2 regions of the Synechococcus sp. UW179A genome follow, and region 1 is predicted to be linked to the other one. Evidence: predicted binding sites of a transcription regulator. Region 1 holds the regulator's gene; the other holds the start of a gene.

Region 1 (5,722 bases):
TGAGCGGGCTGAGCAGCGCCAAGAGTCCGCACCGCGGATTCAGGGATTGGATCTTTCTCCCGAAATGCTTGCGGTCGCCCGAGTGCGTGATCGGGAGGGACTGGTCGATGGCTGGTTGCATGCAACGGCTGAGAACACAGGTCTGCTGGATTCGTCCTTTGACTTGATCAGCCTCCAATTCGTTTGCCATGAACTGCCTCAGGATGCGACCCACGCCGTTCTGATGGAAGCTGCCCGATTGCTGCGGCCAGGCGGTGCTTTGTTGATGGTTGACCAGGATCCCGCCTCTTCCGTTCTTCAGCGCCTACCGGCGGTGGTCGCCACATTGCTGAAAAGCACCGAGCCCTATATCGAGCAGTACTTCAGCCTCGATATGGCTGCAGCTCTGCGGGCAGCAGGGTTCCGGAATCTTCAAATCAGTGCTTGTGATCCACGGCATCGCGTGATTGCCTGCTTACGCTGAGCCAACGCTTCAAAGGCCGCGTGCGCGGTCAGCTGCACCTTGACCAGCACCCTGCCACCCAAGCCCACCGCTCAGGATCTGGCCGTCAGCTCCAGACCTGCCTCCTCTGGTCGTTTCGGCCGTTTCGGTGGTCAGTACGTGCCTGAGACTCTGATGCCTGCTCTGGCTGAGCTCGAGAAGGCCGCCGCTGAGGCCTGGAAAGATCAGGCTTTCACATCGGAGCTCAACCGCCTGCTGCGCAACTACGTGGGCAGGGCTACTCCTCTTTATGAAGCCGAGCGACTCACTGCCCATTACCGCCGCAGTGACGGCGGACCCAGGATCTGGTTGAAACGTGAGGACCTCAATCACACCGGTGCTCACAAAATCAACAACGCACTCGGCCAAGCGCTGCTGGCCTTGCGAATGGGCAAAAAGCGGATCATCGCCGAGACAGGAGCTGGTCAGCACGGGGTTGCGACGGCCACGGTCTGCGCGCGCTTCGGTTTGGAGTGTGTGGTGTACATGGGTGCTGAAGACATGCGCCGTCAGGCTCTGAATGTGTTCCGCATGCGTCTTCTAGGTGCCAGCGTTCAGCCTGTGACCGCCGGCACGGCCACGCTTAAGGACGCCACCAGTGAGGCCATTCGTGACTGGGTCACGAATGTGGAGAGCACCCATTACATCCTCGGATCAGTTGCGGGTCCCCATCCCTATCCGATGCTGGTCCGCGACTTCCATGCGGTGATTGGCGAGGAAGCCAAGGACCAATGCCAGCAAGCCTTCGGCCGTTTGCCAGACGTGCTGATGGCCTGCGTTGGTGGCGGGTCCAACGCCATGGGGCTGTTTCATCCCTTTGTGGAGTGCAGCGGTGTGCGTCTGATTGGAGTTGAGGCTGCTGGTGATGGCGTCGCCACAGGCCGCCATGCCGCCACGATGACCGAAGGCAGGGTCGGAGTGCTTCACGGTGCCATGAGCCTGTTGCTGCAGGATCAGGACGGTCAGGTGCAGGAAGCTCATTCGATCAGTGCCGGACTTGACTACCCCGGAGTCGGACCTGAACACAGTTATCTGCGCGAAATCGGTAGGGCCGAGTACGGCGCCGTCACTGATGCGGAAGCGCTCCAGGCGCTGCAACTTGTGAGCCGATTGGAGGGCATCATTCCTGCCCTTGAAACAGCCCATGCATTCGCCTGGCTTGAGACCCTTTGTCCAACCCTGGCGGATGGCACTGAAGTGGTGCTGAACTGCTCTGGGCGTGGTGATAAAGATGTGAACACGGTCGCTGAGCAGCTTGGCGACGCACTCTGAAAATTCAGAGCACGGCTCAGCTGAGCAAGCGCTCCAGGGTGACTGCAACGGAGTTCACGGCTGCTCGGGCGGTTGCGTAGGCCATACGCATCGGCCCGATTAAGGCAACCTGCCCCACACCTCCGTCACCGCTGCGATAACTGGCATGGATTACTGAGCAGCGGCTGAGCGCTGTCTGCGGATGCTCCTGGCCAATCCACACTCGCCCGTCTGACCAGGCAGGCGCAGGAACAAATGCTGCCGGATCGCTGTCCATCAGGTCGAGAAGAGGCCTCACCCTGGCGCTGTCACTGAATTCGGGTTCGGCTACCAGTCTCGACACTCCATGCACCAGAGGTGCCTGCTCGATCGGGCGGTGGAAGGGATTGCCGTTCTCCAGAGCATCCTTGAGTGCCTTCCCACAGGGCTGCAGCTGCTGTGGAAGAAAGCTCCAGTTCAGTTTCCCGGCCTGCAACAGCTGGTCGGAGGTCCAGCGTTCCAGGGCTTCAACCTGACTAGCACTGCCGTGGGGCAGCCGCAGATTGAGGTGATGGGCCTGGCTGGAATCGCTCACGAGCATCACCAGCAGGCGGTCTTCACTGCGGACCAGGCGAATAGTTCTGAGCTGGCTCTGGGATCGTTGCGGCGGGCTGATCAGGCTCATCAGACCTGTGAAATCGGTCAGCCTGCGTGCCAGCTGCAGCAGCAGGTCATCCAGTGCCGCCCAGCGCAGGCTCAGCTGGGTCAATTCCCGCTCTAAGTGATGGGCACCCGCACCGGGCTCGGGCAGTAGGCAGTCCACATAGTGTCGGTAGCCCTGGGGGCTGGGCACCCGGCCTGCTGAAGTGTGTGGCTGGGTTAGGAGTCCACGCTGTTCCAGTGCTCCCATGGCCGAACGAACCGTGGCTGAGCTGGCCTTGATTCCGAATCGCTGCACCAAAGCGCGACTGCCCACCGGTTCGATGGTGTCGACGTAATGGTGGACCGTGGCTTGAAGAACCTCCTGCTGTCGTCGGGGCAGCGGCTTCACGGGGAGCACCTTGCGGGATGTGATCCTACGAAGAGCCCGAAATGGTGATTGGTTCCTGTCATGAATGCACGCTGTTCGGCTGACTGGCGCTGCGAGCAGTGGCGCTGCGAGCAGTGGCGCGGCGATCAGTAGCGGCGATCAGTAGCGCGGCACTTCGGAATCCACCATGAGGCTCCAGGCGTCAATGCCACCCTCAAGGTTCCAAACGTCCAGTGACGGTCGATTCTCGAGCAGCCAGCAACCGAAATTCCAGCTGCGTACACCGGCATGGCATAGCACCACGATCGAGCCACCCTGCGGCAGCTCCTCATCGATGGTCCCTATCCAGTTTTCAGCATCACTGAGGGGTAGATGCCTGACCGGATGCGGAAATGGAGCGATCGCCAACTCTTGTTGCTCCCGCACATCCACAACGGTCAAATCGGCGTTCTGGCGCAGCCAGTCGTTCAGTTCGCTGGCTTTGAGGGGTTTTGGGGTCGGTCCATTCATGGCTTCAGTCTGGCTTCGGGCTGGCATAGCTCCATGGATGGATAGAAGATGAGCACCATGTGCTTCACCGCCTGTTCATGAAAGGGCGCTCGTTCCTGCTGGCTCTTGTCGCCGTGGCCATGGTGCTGCTCACGCTTGCACTGGGATTCTGGTGGGCCATGGCTCGTCAGAGTCCGCTGCGGATCATGGACCGCTCACTTGAGTTGCCCCGGGCTGCCCGTTTCATGCCCACTGATGCAGCCCTGACCCTGCACTGGTTGGTCGACCCCCGTCAGGTGCCTTCTTATGCCCAGGCCGTTGCACCAGTTCGCCAACGTCGACTCGTGAATGAAAGCACCCGTCAGCTCAGAGATGGTGCTTTTGCTCTAGCCGGACTTGACTTCGGCACTGAGCTGGCCGGCTGGATTGGGCCCGAGGTCAGCTTTGCCGTGCTTGACGCTCCTGCTCAGCAGTCCGGTGAACAACCCAAGGAGGGCTGGGTCCTGGCACTGTCGAGCCGCGATGAAGATGGTGCCAAGCGCTTTCTGCAGCGCTTCTGGCAGACCCGAAGCCTGGCAGGCACTGATCTGCAGATCTCCCGCTACCGCGGTATGGGGCTGATTAGCGGACGTGGTGCCCTGCTGGGAAGGGACCCCCAACCGATCGCTACCGCCTTGATTGATGACGATCTGCTGTTGCTGGCCTCAGGGCGAGGCGTGCTTGAACAGGCGCTTGATGTCTCTCAGCTAGACAGTCAACATCAGCTTGGAAACCCTGTCCTCGCATCTGATCTCCAGAGCTTCGGTCGCGGTGCCGCTGTTCTCATTGCCAACCCTGGTGCCATGGACCGCTGGCTGGGGGTCCCCTCAGCGATCACGGCTCGAGAAGACCTGCAGGTGCTGGTGGCAGCACTAACACCGCGGGGCTCTGATCTAGCGCTTGATGCCGTGGTCCACTTTCGTGAGCCTCGGATTCCTGTGGAATCTCAGACCACGGACAGCAATGCGTTGCTGAACGATGCCGGCGGCGATGCAGAGACAGTCGCTCTGCTGACCAATCCTGCGGCTCTGCTGGCTGCCGATGCCAACGAGCCCCTGGCCCAGTGGATCGCGCCCCTGCTGCGGAAGTCGATCGAATCCGCTCCGACCGGCGCCGCGGCTGCGGTCGTCGAACTCGATGAGGGGCCCATGCTCTGGCAGCAGGGTCAGCAGGGCTGGGTGCTGGGGACCTGGCCTAATCGTCCCGATCCCGAAATGGTGGATGGGCGGCTTCAGGAGCTCGGTTTGACAGGTTCCACCCTCGACAGCGAAGGCCAGTCTGTTCAGGTCTGGACCCGCCTTGCCCGTCAGCGTCGTCGCGGGGAGGAGTCGCTTCAGGCTGAGCTTGCTGTCGCTCTGGAACGCCATACCGGTGTGAACTGGTGGGCAGAGACATTGGATGGTTTGCGCCGTCGCGGCGAGAGTGGTGATCTGATTCAGCGAAAGCTGCAGCTACAGGAGCTCGAGTCCTCGAGCCAGTCAGTGCTGGCTCAGCAACTGGCCCTCGCTGCGGCCCCTAGTCGTTTGTATCTGGGTCAGTGGCGACCCTGGGAGTTGGTGCAGGGAGTGGCAGGTCGATCACTACTGCCGGCTGTTCAAGGCCTGTCCATCGCCGCTGGGGCTGACCAGAACGCCGCCTCCGTGCAGGATGAACGTGTGAGCAGCCTGCGTCTGCGTGCGCGACTCCAGCTCGGTTGATCTTCTTCTCCTGCGCCATGGCATTGCCGCAGAACGTGTGTCGGGCCGTGATCATCCCGATCGCGCTCTGACTGATCGCGGCGTGCGGCGAACTTTGGAAGTGGTCCGTCAATTGCGGATGCTGGATGTGAAAGCAGAGGCGCTGTTTAGCAGTCCCTACCGTCGAGCCAGGCAGACCGCTGAGCTGGCGATCCAGGCTGGGCTGGCGCAGTCGGTCTGTCTGGATTCAGCCTTGCAGCCAGGCGGTGACCCGTGGCCTTTGGTCTTCCGCTTGTCCGGCTGTTGCTTGTTGGTCGGCCATGAGCCGGATCTGAGCACTCTTGCGGCGACCCTGATCGGAGCACCCTTAGGAAGCCTGCGCCTGCGTAAGGCAGGGTGCTGCCATCTCAGCTGGCCGGCTCACCTAAGCGATCCTCGCGGGCAGGCTGAACTGCAGGCATTGCTCAGGCCTCGTCTTTTGCTTCCTCGCTCCGTTTAAGTTGCCCTTGTGCTGAAGCGGAGGTTGGTGAGTCAAAACGATGGTGCCGAAATCCGTCATGAGCGAACCGGTTTGGTCTTCCGCCCCGGACTTGAGGGGGTGCCTGCCACCCAGTCGTCGATCTGTGACATCGATGGTCATGCGGGGTGCTTGTCCTATCGCGGCTATCCCGTCAACGAGCTGGCCACCCACTGCAGCTTTCTAGAAACTACTTATTTACTGATCTGGGGGGAATTGCCGACTCCTCAGCAGTTGCGAGACTTTGAGGACGAAGTGCA
Region 2 (5,722 bases), on a different contig from region 1:
AGGTGCTGCCGTCGACCAAGAGGTCGCTACCGAGGCAGCAGCAGCTGATCAGGCTCCACAGAGCATTGAGGCCGATCAGCAGCAGGAGCCGAAGGAAGGTCGTCCGGTGATGCGTGGCGGCAGTGCCGCACTGGCATCAGCCACAATCGATGCCGATGGTGTGCCATCTGGTTATACCCCTAAGGCCGATGAGGGGCGCTTCCTGTTGAAGATTCTCTGGTTGCCCGACAACGTGGCGCTTGCCGTTGATCAAATTGTTGGTGGTGGACCCAGTCCTTTGACGGCCTATTTCTTCTGGCCTCGTGAAGATGCCTGGGAGACTCTAAAAAGTGAGCTTGAAGGCAAGTCCTGGATTACCGATAATGAACGCGTTGAGGTGTTGAACAAAGCCACTGAAGTGATCAATTACTGGCAGGAAGAAGGCAAGGGCAAGAGTTTGGATGATGCCAAGCTCAAGTTCCCTGATGTGACTTTCTGCGGCACCGCTTGATAAGCATTAATTCAGTATTTTGTTGGTTAAAAGCAGGCAATTTATTGCCTGCTTTTTAATGCCGAGAAAGCAGCGTACTAGCAAACTCCCGCGGCCTTTGCCCGAATGATTAGATCGTGCAGGATGTTCATCTAGCGCAGCTGTGGATTGATGGTGTAGATCTTCTGCGTCTCTTTTGAAAAAGTTTTGAGCAGTGTTCTGGTCAAAGGCTGGTCTGCCTTGAGTAGGCCTCTTAATGCTGCTTTCCATCAGAATTATCGCTTGATTCTTTCGGGGGTGATACTGATCGCAAATCCCAGCAGATTTGATCATATGGGCTGCGCAATAGTCTGTTACAGTCTCGCGAAATATTATTAATGGATTGATTTCTTTCGCCTCCTTTTTTGCACTTGGTCTGTCCTCTGCGACTTTCGCGGCAATATCAGGCATGGAAATCTTGAATGACATTGGTCAATTCAGGCTTCAGGAATCTGCCACGTCAGGCCTTGGCGGAGAGCCTGGAAAAAATGTTTTTCTAGCTTCTCAGTCACTGTTAAGTAAGAGATCCATGACTGTTTTGTTTGAGCAGTATTGTTTGCAGGAGTCTCCCATTGTTTCTGTCAATTCTGTATCACTTCCCAAGGCGCCCTGGCCTGCCGAGAGCTTTGTAGTCAAATCCGACCCTATCGCTGAGGTTTGTTCGTTCGGATCCTTCGCTGAGTATTTGAATGAGTTGTCGCGGAAGGCCTATTCTTTGCCTGCTGCAGGTGTTTTCACCTCGGGCTTTGGGCCACGCTGGTCAAGGCACCATTCAGGCATTGATATAGCCAATCACGTTGGAACATCGATTCATGCTTCGCGGTCTGGACGTGTGATTTTCGCAGACTCTTTAGGCGCTTATGGGCTGATGGTCGAAATTTTGCACACTGATGGTTACAAGACCCGCTATGCGCATTGCAATGAGATTCTGGTTCAGGTCGGTGAGAGTGTCAGTCGCGGTGATCTGATTGCCAGGATGGGCAATACAGGTCGCAGTACTGGACCTCATCTTCATTTTGAGATCAGATCACCAAAAAATATCGCAATTGATCCCACTTCATTCTTGAAGGGAATCACAGTCGAAGAGGAGGTGTGAACCTTGGGATTAATTACTGGTTGTTAGCAGCTTTGAGCTGCATCGACTCTTTCGTCGATTGAAGTGACAGATCCTCTGGAAGGTTAGGCCAAGATCAAAAGATAGATGTAGTAATAATGTCTGGCCCTGAATGTGAAACTGCTGTGGCAGTGCATGGATATTCAATCAGCTTTGATTGATCGCTGCCTGTGCGCGGGCTCTTGCGCGATTTAGGTTTTGTTGAGCTTTAACTTTCTCAGGAGAGGTCGGCTGGCCTTCCAATTTATTGACGGCGCTGCGTGCTGCCTGCAATTCGTTTTCAGCGGAATTGCCATCAATCGAGCTTCCCAGCTCAGCGGAGTTCACCAACACGGTGACATCATCGGCTTCCACTTCCGCAAATCCACCCATCAGGGCGATGGATTTCCAGCCTCCATCAGCGCGAACACGCAGGACTCCAACATCAAGCGCCGCCAGCAAAGAGACGTGGCCGGGGAGAATGCCCAGCTGCCCAGTAGTGCTGGGGAGGATCACCTCATCAGCAGAGCCATCGAAGACGCTCTGGTCTGGTGCCAGCACACGGAGAGTGAGGGACATGGATATGAAGTGTTTGGGTTAAAAGCGTGGTGGCGAAGTGAAAAAAACAGAGGGCATGGATTGAGCCCTCTGTTGGCATCACTTGGCTTCTTCGGCCATTTTTGCAGCCTTGGCCTTGACTTCATCGATGTTGCCAACGAGGTAGAAAGCCTGTTCGGGGAGATGATCCAGCTCGCCAGCAAGAATCTGGTTGAAACCACTGATGGTTTCTTCGAGCTTCACATATTTGCCGGACATGCCGGTGAAGATCTCAGCCACAAAGAAGGGCTGGGAGAGGAACTTCTCGATCTTGCGTGCACGGTCAACGGTGCGCCGATCGTCTTCGGAGAGTTCGTCGAGACCGAGAATCGCAATGATGTCTTGCAGTTCTTTGTAGCGCTGAAGAGTGGACTGAACGCTGCGAGCTGTGCGGTAATGCTCGTCACCCACAACAGCGGGCTGGAGCATGGTGCTGGTGGAGTCCAGAGGATCCACAGCTGGATAAATGCCTTTTGAGGCCAGGCCACGATTCAACACCGTAGTGGCGTCGAGGTGAGCAAAGGTGGTTGCAGGAGCAGGGTCAGTCAGGTCGTCAGCGGGGACGTAGACAGCCTGGATCGAGGTGATGGAGCCCTCCAGAGTGGAGGTGATCCGCTCTTGAAGTTCGCCAACGTCGGTACCGAGGGTGGGCTGATAACCCACAGCGGAAGGCATGCGTCCAAGCAAGGCGGACACCTCGGAGCCAGCCTGCACGAAACGGAAGATGTTGTCGATGAACAGCAGCACGTCCTGCTTGTTCACGTCACGGAAGTGCTCAGCCATCGTCAAAGCCGAAAGACCCACGCGCATGCGGGCGCCGGGGGGCTCATTCATCTGGCCGTAGCAAAGAGCCACCTTCGACTTGGAGAGGTCATCGGCGTTGATCACGCCTGAATCCTTGAATTCCTCGTAAAGGTCGTTGCCCTCACGAGTGCGCTCACCCACACCGCCGAACACGGAAACACCACCGTGTTCCTTGGCGATGTTGTTGATCAGTTCCTGGATCAGCACGGTCTTGCCAACACCGGCACCACCGAACAGTCCAACTTTTCCGCCTTGGCGATAGGGAGCCAGGAGGTCAATCACCTTGATGCCGGTCTCAAAGACTTTCGGCTTTGTTTCCAGTTCAGTCAGCTTGGGTGCTGAACGGTGGATCGGCGCTGTCGCATCGGACTTAACAGGTCCCTGTTCGTCGACAGGCTCTCCGAGAACGTTGAAGATGCGTCCAAGGGTTCCTTCGCCAACAGGCACTGAAATCGGAGCACCGGTATCGAGGGCCCCCATGCCACGAACGAGGCCGTCGGTGGCACTCATTGCAACGGCGCGAACACGGTGGTCACCCAGCAACTGTTGAACTTCAGCGGTGAGAGCGACCGCCTGTCCGGCGGTGTTGGTGCCTTCGATGCGGAGTGCGTTGAGAATTTTGGGCAGCTTGCCGGCGGGGAATTCCACGTCCAGAACCGGGCCAATCACCTGGCGGACAACGCCCTTGGTACCGGCGGAGGCGGGAGCAGCAGCGGCCATAAGTAAGGGGGTGTGAGAGGGAAGCGTCTAGGGCAATCCCTTCCTGAGCGGGGCAACGATACCACCGTCACGAGGAAGGGGGGAGTGGTTCGGTCACCCGCACGCTTGTCCCGTGGCCGAAGTGCAGAACCCGGACATAGGTTGGCACTCGACGACCTTGAGTGCCAGCTCGAGTCGCATCGGCGCTTCGGCGCACTGTCCCTGCTCCTGCAAGAACCCATGGCAGCTGTTTCTCTCAGCGTCTCCACTGTTAAGCCCCTTGGCGATCGCGTTTTCGTCAAAGTCTCAGAATCCGAGGAGAAAACCTCCGGCGGCATCCTGCTCCCCGACACCGCTAAGGAAAAGCCTCAGGTAGGCGAAGTTGTTCAGGTTGGACCCGGTAAGCGTAATGACGACGGATCGCGCCAGTCTCCTGAAGTAGGAGTCGGCGACAAGGTCCTCTACAGCAAGTACGCAGGCACCGACATCAAGCTTGGAAGCGATGAGTTTGTGCTCCTCTCCGAGAAGGACATTCTCGCCATCGTCAACTGACCGGCCCCTGACTGCCTTGGACCTGAGACAGGTCGGTAGTCATTCCACTAACCCTTTCATCAATTTCCGCCCCCATGGCCAAGCGCATCATTTACAACGAGAACGCTCGCCGCGCTCTTGAAAAGGGCATTGACATTCTTGCCGAATCCGTTGCTGTGACACTCGGCCCCAAGGGTCGCAACGTTGTTCTCGAAAAGAAGTTCGGTGCTCCTCAGATCATTAACGACGGCGTCACGATCGCCAAAGAGATCGAACTCGAGGACCACATCGAGAACACCGGTGTTGCTCTGATTCGTCAGGCTGCCTCAAAGACCAATGACGCCGCCGGTGACGGCACCACTACAGCGACCGTTTTGGCTCATGCCATGGTCAAGGCTGGTTTGCGCAACGTGGCCGCCGGTGCCAACGCCATCACCCTGAAAAAGGGCATCGATAAAGCTTCTGATTTCTTGGTCGACAAGATCAAAGAAAACGCTAAGCCGATCGCTGATAGCAATGCCATTGCGCAGGTGGGCACTATCTCCGCCGGTAATGACGAAGAAGTGGGTCGGATGATCGCCGATGCCATGGACAAGGTTGGTAAGGAGGGTGTGATTTCCCTGGAAGAGGGCAAGTCGATGACCACCGAACTGGAGGTCACCGAGGGAATGCGCTTCGACAAGGGCTACATCTCCCCTTATTTCGCCACTGACACCGAGCGAATGGAAGCCGTCCTTGACGAGCCCTACATTCTGCTCACCGACAAAAAGATCGGCCTCGTGCAGGATCTCGTGCCCGTGCTCGAGCAGATTGCCCGCACTGGCAAGCCCTTGCTGATCATCGCCGAGGATATTGAAAAGGAAGCTCTTGCCACCCTGGTGGTAAACCGCCTGCGTGGGGTACTCAATGTTGCTGCCGTTAAGGCTCCCGGCTTTGGAGACCGTCGCAAAGCCATGCTGGAAGACATGGCTGTGCTGACCAATGGTCAGCTGATCACGGAAGATGCCGGTCTGAAGCTTGAGAACGCCAAGATCGAGATGTTGGGCACTGCCCGTCGTGTGACCATCAACAAGGACACCACCACCATCGTGGCTGAAGGCAACGATGTGGCTGTGAAAGCTCGTTGTGAGCAGATTCGTAAGCAGATGGACGAAACCGAGTCCACCTACGACAAGGAGAAGCTTCAGGAGCGACTGGCCAAGCTCGCCGGTGGCGTTGCAGTAGTGAAGGTGGGTGCTGCTACCGAAACCGAGATGAAGGACAAGAAGCTTCGTCTTGAGGATGCCATCAACGCGACCAAGGCAGCAGTGGAAGAAGGCATCGTTCCTGGAGGCGGCACCACCCTTGCCCATCTGGCTCCCACGCTCGAGCAGTGGGCCACTTCCAGCCTGGAGGGTGAGGAGCTGATCGGTGCCAATATCGTGGCTGCTGCTCTGACTGCGCCACTGATGCGCATCGCTGAGAATGCAGGCGTGAATGGCGCTGTTGTG

What was found. The regulator HrcA, encoded in region 1, represses chaperone genes, less so after heat shock. The targets are predictions, from matches to a motif close to TTAGCACTCNNNNNNNNNGAGTGCTAA.
Region 2: groES (co-chaperone GroES) is a predicted target of HrcA. The motif match lies at 3,864-3,890, and genes of this name have one in related genera.

Annotation. Positions count from the first base shown of each region.
Region 1 covers NZ_UCNJ01000024.1:153,826-159,547, forward strand. Annotated here, with positions in the region: gene DXY31_RS11445 (class I SAM-dependent methyltransferase) at 1-463, shown strand, start outside; gene trpB (tryptophan synthase subunit beta) at 503-1,753, shown strand; gene hrcA (heat-inducible transcriptional repressor HrcA) at 1,770-2,762, opposite strand; gene DXY31_RS11460 (rhodanese-like domain-containing protein) at 2,901-3,251, opposite strand; gene DXY31_RS11465 (DUF3352 domain-containing protein) at 3,329-4,966, shown strand; gene DXY31_RS11470 (histidine phosphatase family protein) at 4,944-5,444, shown strand; gene DXY31_RS11475 (citrate synthase) at 5,472-5,722, shown strand, end outside.
Region 2 covers NZ_UCNJ01000032.1:245,576-251,297, reverse strand. Annotated here, with positions in the region: gene DXY31_RS15745 (30S ribosomal protein PSRP-3) at 1-490, shown strand, start outside; gene DXY31_RS15740 (hypothetical protein) at 497-937, opposite strand; gene DXY31_RS15735 (M23 family metallopeptidase) at 927-1,604, shown strand; gene atpC (ATP synthase F1 subunit epsilon) at 1,770-2,180, opposite strand; gene atpD (F0F1 ATP synthase subunit beta) at 2,259-3,722, opposite strand; gene groES (co-chaperone GroES) at 3,942-4,253, shown strand; gene groL (chaperonin GroEL) at 4,328-5,722, shown strand, end outside.